DNA from 2 places in the Arthrobacter sp. B1I2 genome. Region 1 is predicted to be linked to the other one. Evidence: predicted binding sites of a transcription regulator. Region 1 holds the regulator's gene; the other holds the start of a gene.

Region 1 (5,002 bases):
CGCTGCCATCGGGCAGTGGGGCATTGAGGACGGCGCTGAGGTCACCACCGAAGCCAACCCGGATTCAGTCACCCCCGAGTCCCTGGCCGTCCTCAAAGAGGCCGGCTTCACCAGGGTCTCATTCGGCATGCAGTCCGCGGTTCCGCACGTCCTCAAGGTCCTGGACCGCACCCACACCCCCAGCCGGGTGCCGCAGGTGGTGCAGTGGGCGCGGGAAGCGGGACTGGCTGTCAGCCTGGACCTGATTTACGGGACGCCGGGGGAGTCCCTGGCGGACTGGCGCTTCTCCCTGGAAACCGCGCTCTCCTACGAGCCGGACCACATCAGTGCGTACGCGCTGATCGTTGAGGACGGCACCAAGCTGGCAGCGCAGATGCGCCGTGGCGAGGTCCCGGGAATTGACGACGACGACCACGCCGACAAGTACGAGCTCGCAGACCAGCTGATCACCGAAGCCGGACTTGGCTGGTACGAGGTCAGCAACTGGGCGCGGACTGCCGAACAGGCCTGCCGCCACAACCTCGCCTACTGGCGGGGCGACGACTGGTGGGGGATAGGACCCGGCGCCCACTCGCACATGGGCGGGGTGCGCTGGTGGAACGTCAAGCACCCGTCCGCCTACGCGAACCGGTTGATGCAGGGGCTTTCACCGGCCGCCGGCAGGGAAACCCTGGACGCGGAAACCAGGAACATGGAGCGGGTCATGCTCGAAGCGCGCCTGGAGTCGGGTCTTGAGGTGTCAACGCTTAGTGCCGGGGGACGGCACCAGGTGGCCGGGCTCATTGCGGACGGCCTGGTGGATCCTGCTGCCGCCTTCCGGGGCCGCCTGGTCCTGACCCTCAAAGGCAGGCTCCTGGCAGACGCAGTGGTCCGCCGCATCCTGCCGGACTAGCGCCGGTGGGGCGCTACTTAATCCAGCGCAGGTTGTACTGGTAGCGGTGCGGCTGGCCGCGGTTGACGTGGATCCCTGCTGCCACGGAGAAGCACGTGAGCGCCACCCAGATCAGTGTGGCAATGACCGCGAAGATGTTTCCCACGTAGGGGATGAACACCAGGATGTTGGCCAGAACGGCGGCGATGGTGGGCGGCAGGCTGAAGTTCAGCGCTTCCTTGGATTCCTGGGCGGTGAACGGCCCGCGGTCACGGAAGATCAGATAGATCAGCAGCGAGGGGATGCATCCCAGGATCCCGCCGAAGTGCGCGAGCGTCGCCCACTGGCGGTCTTCGCTGGCAGTCAGCGGCAGGGCGTTGGCGGGGACGCCATGGTACTCGGAACGGCCCTGGCCGTCCCTGTGATCACGTGCGTTTTCTGCCACAGTCTGTTCCTTCGGAGGTGCAAGTGTTGCTGACTTTGAATACCGGCGCGGTGCGCAGTGCCTGCGCTGGACAACTTCCCTGCACAGTGCACTGCAGTACCAAGAATACTGGGTTTTAGGCTGGTGCCCGCCCTCAGGGCACGGTGAGGAAATCGATGACTTCCTCAACCCTGCCCAGCAGCGACGCTTCGAGGTCCGCGTAGGTGCGCACGGCGCCCAGCAGTTTCTGCCACCCCAGCCCGATGTCCTCCTTGGTCGCGTGGGGCCAGCCGAAGGCTTTCAGGATCCCGGTCTTCCAGTCCTGCCCGCGGGGTACGGCAGGCCATCTGTCGATGCCCAGGACGGCCGGCCGGATCGCCTGCCAGACGTCCACATAGGGGTGTCCAACGATCAGGACGTTCCCGGCGGCACCCGGGGAAGCCATGACGGCGTCTGCGATGCGGGACTCCTTGGAATCAGGAACCAAGTGGTCCACCAGTACACCAAGCCGCCTGCCGGGCCCGGGCCTGAACTCCGCAACGGCCGCGGCGAGGTCGTCAATCCCGTGCAGGGGTTCAACGACGATGCCTTCCACCCGCAGGTCGTCTCCCCAGACTTTTTCCACCAGTTCGGCGTCGTGCTTGCCTTCCACCCAGATCCGGCTGGCCTTGGCCACCCGGGCGCGCTGGCCGGCCACCCGCACCGAGCCGGAAGCCGTCCTGCCGGCCGCCGCACCGGCAGCAGACCGTGGCGCGGGGGGCATCAGCCGGATGGGCCGGCCGTCAAGGAGGAAGCCGAACCCAAGCCGGAAGGAACGGGACTTTCCCCGTCGGTCCTCAAGGGCCACCACATGCATGCCGCCGGATTTCTCTACCCGGGTGACGGCACCCACCCAGCCGGACTGCACTTCCTCGAGCACCATGCCGCGCTCCACAGGGACCTCCGGCAGTTCCGTCCGCGCGGGAGCGGATATGCCGCGTGGGCCCCAGTTCTGGTAATCCATGGAATCGATCCGCCTAGCGCTAGCTCCTCAGCCCCGGAATTTCGCCCGGAGCGGTACCAATGCTAACAACGGGCCAAGGCATAATAGACTGTTAGCACTTAGGCATGTCGAGTGCTAACCCTGGGTTGCATCGGGCGGGGCATGCGCCCCGAACCATGGATGGAGGTGGAGAGTGAGCGAGCCACGCAAGCTGGAAGTACTGCGGGCCATCGTTGAGGACTACGTCCACTCCCGCGAGCCGGTCGGGTCGAAGGCCCTGGTGGAGCGGCATCACCTTGGGGTTTCCAGCGCCACCATCCGCAACGACATGGCCGCCCTGGAGGATGAGGGACTGATCACCGCCCCGCATACCAGTGCCGGCCGGATTCCCACGGACAAGGGCTACCGGCTTTTTGTCGACCAGATCTCGGCCGTCAAGCCCCTGTCGGCGGCCGAGCGCCGCGCCATCCAGTCCCTGCTCGAAGGCGCGGACGACCTCGACGACGTGCTGGAGCGCACCGTCCGGCTGCTCTCGCAGCTGACCAACCAGGTGGCCGTGGTCCAGTACCCGCATTTGAGCAGGGCGCTTGTCCGCCACATCGAATTCGTCCTGTTGGCCCCCCGCAAGGTCCTCGTGGTCCTGATCGCGAACAGCGGCAAGGTGGAGCAGCGGGTGTTCGACGTCGGGCAGGACCTAGGCGACGACGCCCTGGCTGAACTGCGCACCCGGTTCCTGGGTTCACTGGGGGGAACGCCGCTGAGCCAGTTGGCCCAGGCGCTTCCCGCCGTCGTGGCCGCAACGCCCCACCCGCAGCGGCAAGCGGCGCACGCGCTGGCGGTCGGACTGGAGGGCTTGGCGCAGAACAGCCGGGAAGACAGGATGGTCATGGCCGGGACCGCAAACCTCGCCAGGTCCAACGTGGACTTTCCGCTCAGTATCGGCCCGGTGCTGGAGGCGCTTGAGGAGCAGGTGGTGATGCTGCGGCTGCTAAGCGAAATGGCCCAGGACCCCCGCGGCGTCGCTGTCAGCATCGGAAGGGAGAACCCGTACGACGGCCTTGCCGAGGCCTCCGTGGTGGCCACCGGTTACGGTCCGGGCAGCGCCGCGAAAGTAGGGATTCTCGGGCCCACCCGGATGGACTATCCCACCACCATGGCCGCCGTCAGGGCCGTGGCCCGTTACCTTTCCAGGATTTTGGGGCCCTGACTCTTCGCCGCCGGAGTTTGTTCCGGCCGGGAAACAAGAGCTGGGCCGCCCAACTGAACGCAGTACAACAAGGAAGAGACACGAACTTTGAGCAGCCACTATGACGTCCTTGGAGTCTCACCCGAAGCTACGGGCGAAGAGATCAAAAAGGCCTACCGCAAACTGGCCCGCACCCTGCACCCGGACGTAAATCCCGGTGCGGACGCCTCAGAACGCTTCAAGGCAGTAACTCACGCCTACGAGGTACTTTCCGATCCCCAAAAACGCCGGATCTATGACACCACCGGCAATGAGAACGGCACCGACAACGGCTTCGGCGGAGCAGGCTACGCGGGCCAGGGGTTTGCGTTCCAGGACATCTTCGACACTTTCTTCGGAGCCGGCGGCACGTCCGGTCCCGCTTCCCGCGTACGCCGCGGCCAGGATGCACTCATCAGCGTCCGGATCGACCTCCGGGATGCCGTGTTCGGCGTGAACAAGAAACTCGAAGTGGACACCGCGGTCGTCTGCCCCACCTGTGACGGATCCTGCTGCCGCCCCGGCACCCACCCCGAACGCTGCGACATCTGCGGCGGCAGCGGCCAGGTCCAGCGCGCTGTGCGCTCCATCCTCGGCCAGGTCATGACGGCAGCCCCCTGCGGCACCTGCGAAGGTTTCGGCACGGTCATCAAGGATCCCTGCAACGAATGCAGCGGCCAGGGCCGCATCCGCAGCCGCCGTTCGCTGACCATCAAGGTTCCCGCCGGTGTTGCCACCGGAACCCGGATCCAGCTCTCCGGACAGGGCGAAGCCGGCCCCGCGGGCGGTCCGGCCGGTGACCTGTACGTGGAAATCCGCGTCAACAACGACGCCACCTACGTGCGGGAAGGCGATGACCTGCACGCCACCCTGCACATCCCCATGACGGCGGCTGCCCTGGGCACGGATGTCAGCCTGGAAACCTTCGACGGCACCCAGGAGATCGACGTCAAGCCCGGAACCCAGTCCGGGGAAATTATCACCTTGCGCGGACTCGGTGTCACCCACCTCAGGGGATACGGCCGCGGTGACCTGAAGGTCCATCTCCAGGTGGATACTCCGGCCAGGCTGGACCCGGCCCAGGAGGACCTCCTGCGCGAACTCGCCAAGCTCCGCGGTGAACAAATCACCGAGGGCAGGCTCGCTGCCAGCGGCGGCATGTTCGCCAAGCTCCGGGACCGGCTCGGTAACCTGTAGCGGTGAGCAACCCCGTCTTCTTCACATCCCCCGGTTCGCTGGGTGGCGTGGCTGCCGGCCAGCTCTTTGTCCTCGAAGGGGCGGAGGCGAGGCATGCGGTCACCGTCAAGCGGCTTTCTCCCGGTGAGGCGGTGGACATTGTCGACGGCGCCGGCACCCGCATGACAGGAAAGGTGGTCTCCGCTGCCCCTTCCGGTCTCGAGGTGGAGTGCGGGAGCCTGACGGTGGAAGACAGGCCGGACGTGCGGCTGGTGCTGGTGCAGGCCCTGGCCAAGGGCGACCGCGACGAGCTGGCCATTGAAA
Region 2 (5,002 bases), 1.2 Mb from region 1:
CGAGCGGCTGAAGTACCACCAGCCGTCCTTGCGGTGCGGAACGGAAAGGTCGGTTTCCTGGGTGCGGCCCTTGATCTCCTGGAAGATGGCCTCGCGGAGGGGCTCCTGGTGCGCGGTGACGGCTTCCTGGTACGCGTTTTCGGCCCGGAGGTGCTCCACCACCTCCGGCGATTCCTTGTCCCGCAGCCATTCGTAGTTGTCCACGAACGTCTCCCCGTGGTGGGTGCGCCCAGTGGGAACCTTCTTGGCAACCGGGGGCGCCGGGATTGCAGTGCCGGTGGAATCCTGCAGGGAAGTGGAGGTCATGGATTCAATATATAGACCACCCCGGACAAGTCAGCAGGCCGTTCGCTACCGGGGGAGAAAGGGCAACCGGAAAGGGGCGAAAGACTCTGGGACCCTGCCCGCGGTCCCCGCAGTCTGGATGGGCCAACTGGAAGGAAAAGGAGACGCCATGACCCTCGAATCCGCCACCCCGGCTCCCCGGGCCAAAGCATGGCTGGCGGTTGCCCGCTGCATGGGAACGTCCTGCATCATGCTGGCCCGCAGGCAGGTGCGCTCTCCGAAGGAACATGTGGGCCGGGTGCTGCGTTTCGCTGACGGTAGCACGACGAGGGTCTACCGGGAGACCGCCGTCGACCGTCAACCCGGCGAGCCCTGCGTCCTTGTGGTGGCCTTCACGCTCCGCCTGGTCCGCGGCCGGGCGCACCGCCTTTTCGAGGCGGAGAGCCTGCTGAACACCCCGCTCTTCGTGGGGTTCCCCGGCTTTGTCTCCAAGCTCTGGTGTGCCCACGACACCTACGGCGCCTACCGGGGCCTGTACCAGTGGGACGGTGCCGAGCGGGCCCGCAGCTACGCCGCCGCCCTCTGGCGGGTCCTGGAACTGGTCAGCGTCCCCGGGTCCATCAGCTACAAGGTGCTGCCCGGGCTGAGCCGGGACGACGTGCTCGCAAACCCCACCCTGATGCAGTCAACAGTCCAGCCCGACCACGCCTGGTGGCGGCTTCTCGGCCAGGCGTGACGGCCGGGCCGGAATGCCAGGCAGCCAACGCACGACGGCGGACACCGACCTTTTAGTGGTGGGCGCAGGTCCCGCCGGGCTCACCACAGCCCTCCAGGCCCATGCGCACGGCGCCACGGTCCGGGTGGTGGACCGGCGCGAACACCGGGTACGGCCTTCCCGGGCGATGATGCTGCATGCCCGGGCGCTGGAAGGCCTCCGCCCGCTGGGCGTGACGGACGGGTTGCTGGAGCGCGCCGACACCACCCCCGAAGCCCGCATCCACCTGGGCCGGCGCGTCGTTGAAGCCCGGCTGGGCCACGCCAACCTCCCGGACACCGCCTTTCCGCACCTGACCCTGGTCCGGCAGGCCGACGTCGAGGACGTGCTCTGGCAGGAACTGCAGGCCAGGGGCGTGCCGGTGGACTGGGGGGTGGAGTTCCGCGGCCTCGGACCGGAACGCCGCGGGTGGGAAGGTTCGGCGCCAGGCTCCGCGATGGTGCACGCGGACCTTCATGCGGCCAGTGGCGCAGCCGGGCACCACGTCTCCCGGTTCCTGGCCGGCTGCGACGGGCAGTCCAGCACGGTCCGCGGCATCACCGGCGCACAATGGCGCGGTGGTCCGTACCGGGTGGAAGCGGTCCTGGCAGACCTGGAGCTTGATGGCACCCTGGACCCCGGGCTGCTGCACGTAGCGGTGGGGAGCGCGGGGTTGGCGTTCCTCTTCGCGCTGGGCGAGGGTGCCACCTGGCGGATGCTGGCCACGCGGCCGGCACTGCCGCAACCCAACGCCGGCTTCGGCCAGCTGGGCCCGCCCGTTCCGCCGGAGGAGGTGGTGCGGCTCCTCAGGGAGTCGGGACTGGGCGCTGCTGTCCGGGATGTGCGCTGGTCGGCCCTGGTCCCGCTTCAACACCGCCTGGCCAGCACGTTCGAAAGCAATCCAGTCTTCCTCGCCGGCGACGCCGCGCATGCCCACTCCCCGGCCGGCGGCCAGGGCATGAACAACGGGATCCTCGACGCCCTCAATCTCGGCTGGAAGCTTGGCTTCGCCTCGACGGCAGGCAGGCCGCTGCCGGAGCTGCTGGAATCCTACGGGCAGGAGCGGCGGCTCGCTGCCCGGCGGGTGCTGGCGCTGACGCACGTTATCTTCTTCGGCGAAGCCTCGCCGCATCCGGCTGCCCGCCTGGCCCGCAGCCTCCTGCCCGCGTTCGCGCCGGTCCTGCCGCTGCTGCTCCGCCGGCAATGGCTCACGTCAAGGGGGATCAGGCTGCTGGCCCAGCCGTTCGTGCACTACCGGAACAGTGCCATTTCCCGTGACGGAGTGCCCCGGGCCAATGGGTGGCCCAGGCCCGGGGAGCGGCTGCCGGACGCATCGGTTACGGCCGATGGGCGTGCGGTCCGCCTTCACGAACTGACCGCCGTGCCCGGCATCCACCTTTTGCTGGAGCGCGACGCCGGACCCGGCGCCTTGGGTGCAGTCCCAGCACTCCCGGCCCTGGACAACCGCGGTCCGCTGCTTCACGTCCACCGCCTCGACAGCCGCCCCGGCCGGGGCGTTGTTGCCGTCCGGCCGGATGGGTACATCGGTTTTCGTTGCGGGGAGGCGGACCCCGCACAGCTGCGCGACTGGCTGCGGCTGGTGGGTGCCGCCCCCGGATTGGACGTTGCCTGACTAAACCGCGCCTGACGAGACGATGCCTGACTCGACGGCGCTCGACTAAACGGCGCCCGACCCACGGTGCCCTCCCGCCGTCGTGATGCTCTATCACTTGTGGCTCCTAACCAGGCCGCTTTAGGGACCATAAGTGATGGAGCAACGGGGAGGGGGAGGGTAGTTGCCGGAGGCCTGCAGGCGTATTCTGTTCAGTTCAAGGCACATCCGCCCAGCGTGAGAGGGGAAGTTCCATGACCATCCCGCCAGTGCACGAACCCGAGCCGTTTCCGCCCGAACCCGGTCCGGAGCCCACATCACCGGATCCCACGCAGCCGCGCCCGCCCGGCCCGCCGTCTCCGAACCCGTTCCCCACGCCGGCGCCCCCGGGCCCGCTGCCGGTGCCCGATCCAGGTCCCGCACCGCTTCGCCCGGATCCCACCAGGGACTGACCACAACCCCGAATGAAGGACTTCGGAAGGGGCCTCCCGCACAGCAGTTCAGTGCGCGGGAGGCCCCTTCCGCATGTTCCGGCCAGCGCAGGAATCCAGCGCGGGCAGAGGCAAAAAAACTTCCAAGAATCTGCGCTTGAACCCCTTGAAGACCTGCTTCTCCAGTGCTAAAAAATCTGTATCAGCCAATACAGATCGGCTGATGTGGGTATTGGAATATCTCTTACGAGGAGGGAAGCCATGTTGATGCGTACCGATCCGTTCCGCGAGCTGGACAGGCTAACCCAGCAGGTCCTCGGAACGGCTGCACGGCCGGCGGCGATGCCGATGGATGCATGGCGTGAGGGCCAGGAATTCGTCGTGGCCTTCGATTTGCCCGGCGTCACGGCGGACTCGGTGGACCTGGATGTGGAACGGAACGTCCTCACGGTGCGGGCCGAACGCCCCGAACCTGCGGGCAAGGACACCGAGCTGATTGCCGCTGAGCGGCCGCGCGGCGTCTTCAGCCGCCAGCTGATCCTTGGCGACACACTGGATATGGAGAAGGTGAAGGCCAGCTACGATGCCGGTGTCCTGACGCTGCGGATCCCGGTCGCGGAAAAGGCCAAGCCGCGCAAGATCGAAATTGAGACGAAGGGGGCAAAGCAGGAAATCGCTGCCTAGGGTTTGACAGGATCGGGAGGCGGCCGCATCTGTTGACTGCCTTTTTGGGGCGAATCGCCATTCTGTGCACGCCACAGCGCCAGACAGCGCACCGGCAGCTTTGGCTCTAGCCTCCCGACACGGTGGCCCCCGGCTTCGGCCGGGGGCCATCCACGTGTCTGCACCGTAGCCGGGGCCAGGTTACCGAGTTGTCAGGTACCGAGTTCCAGCATCAGGGCGGGAAGTTCGTCGGCAAGTTCGCGGGCCAGGAATCCCAGCGGCCCCAGCCTGCTGGCCAACCGGTCCGCTGCTGCCGCATGCAGGTGCGTACCCCAGCAGGCTGCCTGGGCGCTGCTTGTTCCCCGCGCCCGGAGCCCGGCAATGGCGCCCGCCAGCACGTCCCCGCTGCCGGAGGTTCCCAGACCGCCGTACCCCGTGGTGATCTTCCAGAGTTCCGGCTCGTCCGGGTCCAGCCCGGGCGGCTGGGTTATCAGGCCTTGACAGCTGACCACCGCATCGAATCTGGCGGAGATTTCGGCCAGGTCTTTCTCGAGGTTGTCCACGTCCCGGCCCAGCAGGATCCCCGCCTCCTTGGGATTCGGGGTGAGGATGAGCCGGCCGCGCCAGGGGTCCAGCTGGTCCTCCAGCGGCACCAGGGCGCCCAGAGCGTAGGCATCGAGTACGACGGCGGGTCCTCCCTTGCTGCCACCGTCACCGGCGGCGTCCCCGCCACCGTCGCCGCCGGCCTCGCGCTGGAGCAACGCCTCCAGCAGTTCACCGGCAAGGTCGGGGTCATCGAGGCCGGGTCCCACCAGCAGGGTGTCCGTCCGGTCCAAGTAGGAGGAGATCCGGTCCAGCTCGGCCTTGACCGAGCCTTCGGCAGTCTCAGGCAGGCCGATGGCCCCGCATTCGGGCAGCGCCACCCCCAGATGTACGGCCACCGACTCGGCAACGGCCAGGGTCAGCTTCCCGGCGCCGGCGCGCAGGGCGGAGGCGCCGGCCAGCAGGGCGGCACCGGGGGTGGCCCGGGCTCCGCCTATCACCAGCACCGATCCGCGCGAATATTTGTCCTCGCCCGGCGCCGGCAGCGGCCACTCCCGCAGGAGCGACGGTGTCACCAGGGTGGCGCCGGACGATTCACCGCGGCCGGACACTGGTGTCTCCCGCATGCTCGGTGACGGTGACGCCCTGCTCCGCCAGGTGGTCCGCCACGTTGAAGCTCTCCAGCGTCCAGGGCCCCACGCCGGAGGGGCGGAC

The links. The regulator HrcA, encoded in region 1, represses chaperone genes, less so after heat shock. The targets are predictions, from matches to a motif close to TTNGCACTCGNNNNNNNCGAGTGCNAA.
Region 2: the regulator HrcA is predicted to act here: its motif matches at 3,248-3,274, upstream of QFZ57_RS09090 (Hsp20/alpha crystallin family protein).

The regions. Positions count from the first base shown of each region.
Region 1 covers NZ_JAUSYC010000001.1:3,120,819-3,125,820, forward strand. The annotation lists gene hemW (radical SAM family heme chaperone HemW) at 1-892, shown strand, start outside; gene QFZ57_RS14555 (DUF4870 domain-containing protein) at 906-1,316, opposite strand; gene QFZ57_RS14560 (DUF3097 family protein) at 1,450-2,298, opposite strand; gene hrcA (heat-inducible transcriptional repressor HrcA) at 2,471-3,484, shown strand; gene dnaJ (molecular chaperone DnaJ) at 3,572-4,699, shown strand; gene QFZ57_RS14575 (16S rRNA (uracil(1498)-N(3))-methyltransferase) at 4,702-5,002, shown strand, end outside.
Region 2 covers NZ_JAUSYC010000001.1:1,958,595-1,963,596, forward strand. The annotation lists gene QFZ57_RS09075 (S9 family peptidase) at 1-306, opposite strand, end outside; gene QFZ57_RS09080 (hypothetical protein) at 455-1,021, shown strand; gene QFZ57_RS09085 (FAD-dependent monooxygenase) at 1,035-2,672, shown strand; gene QFZ57_RS09090 (Hsp20/alpha crystallin family protein) at 3,344-3,766, shown strand; gene QFZ57_RS09095 (NAD(P)H-hydrate dehydratase) at 3,958-4,914, opposite strand; gene QFZ57_RS09100 (histidine phosphatase family protein) at 4,883-5,002, opposite strand, start outside.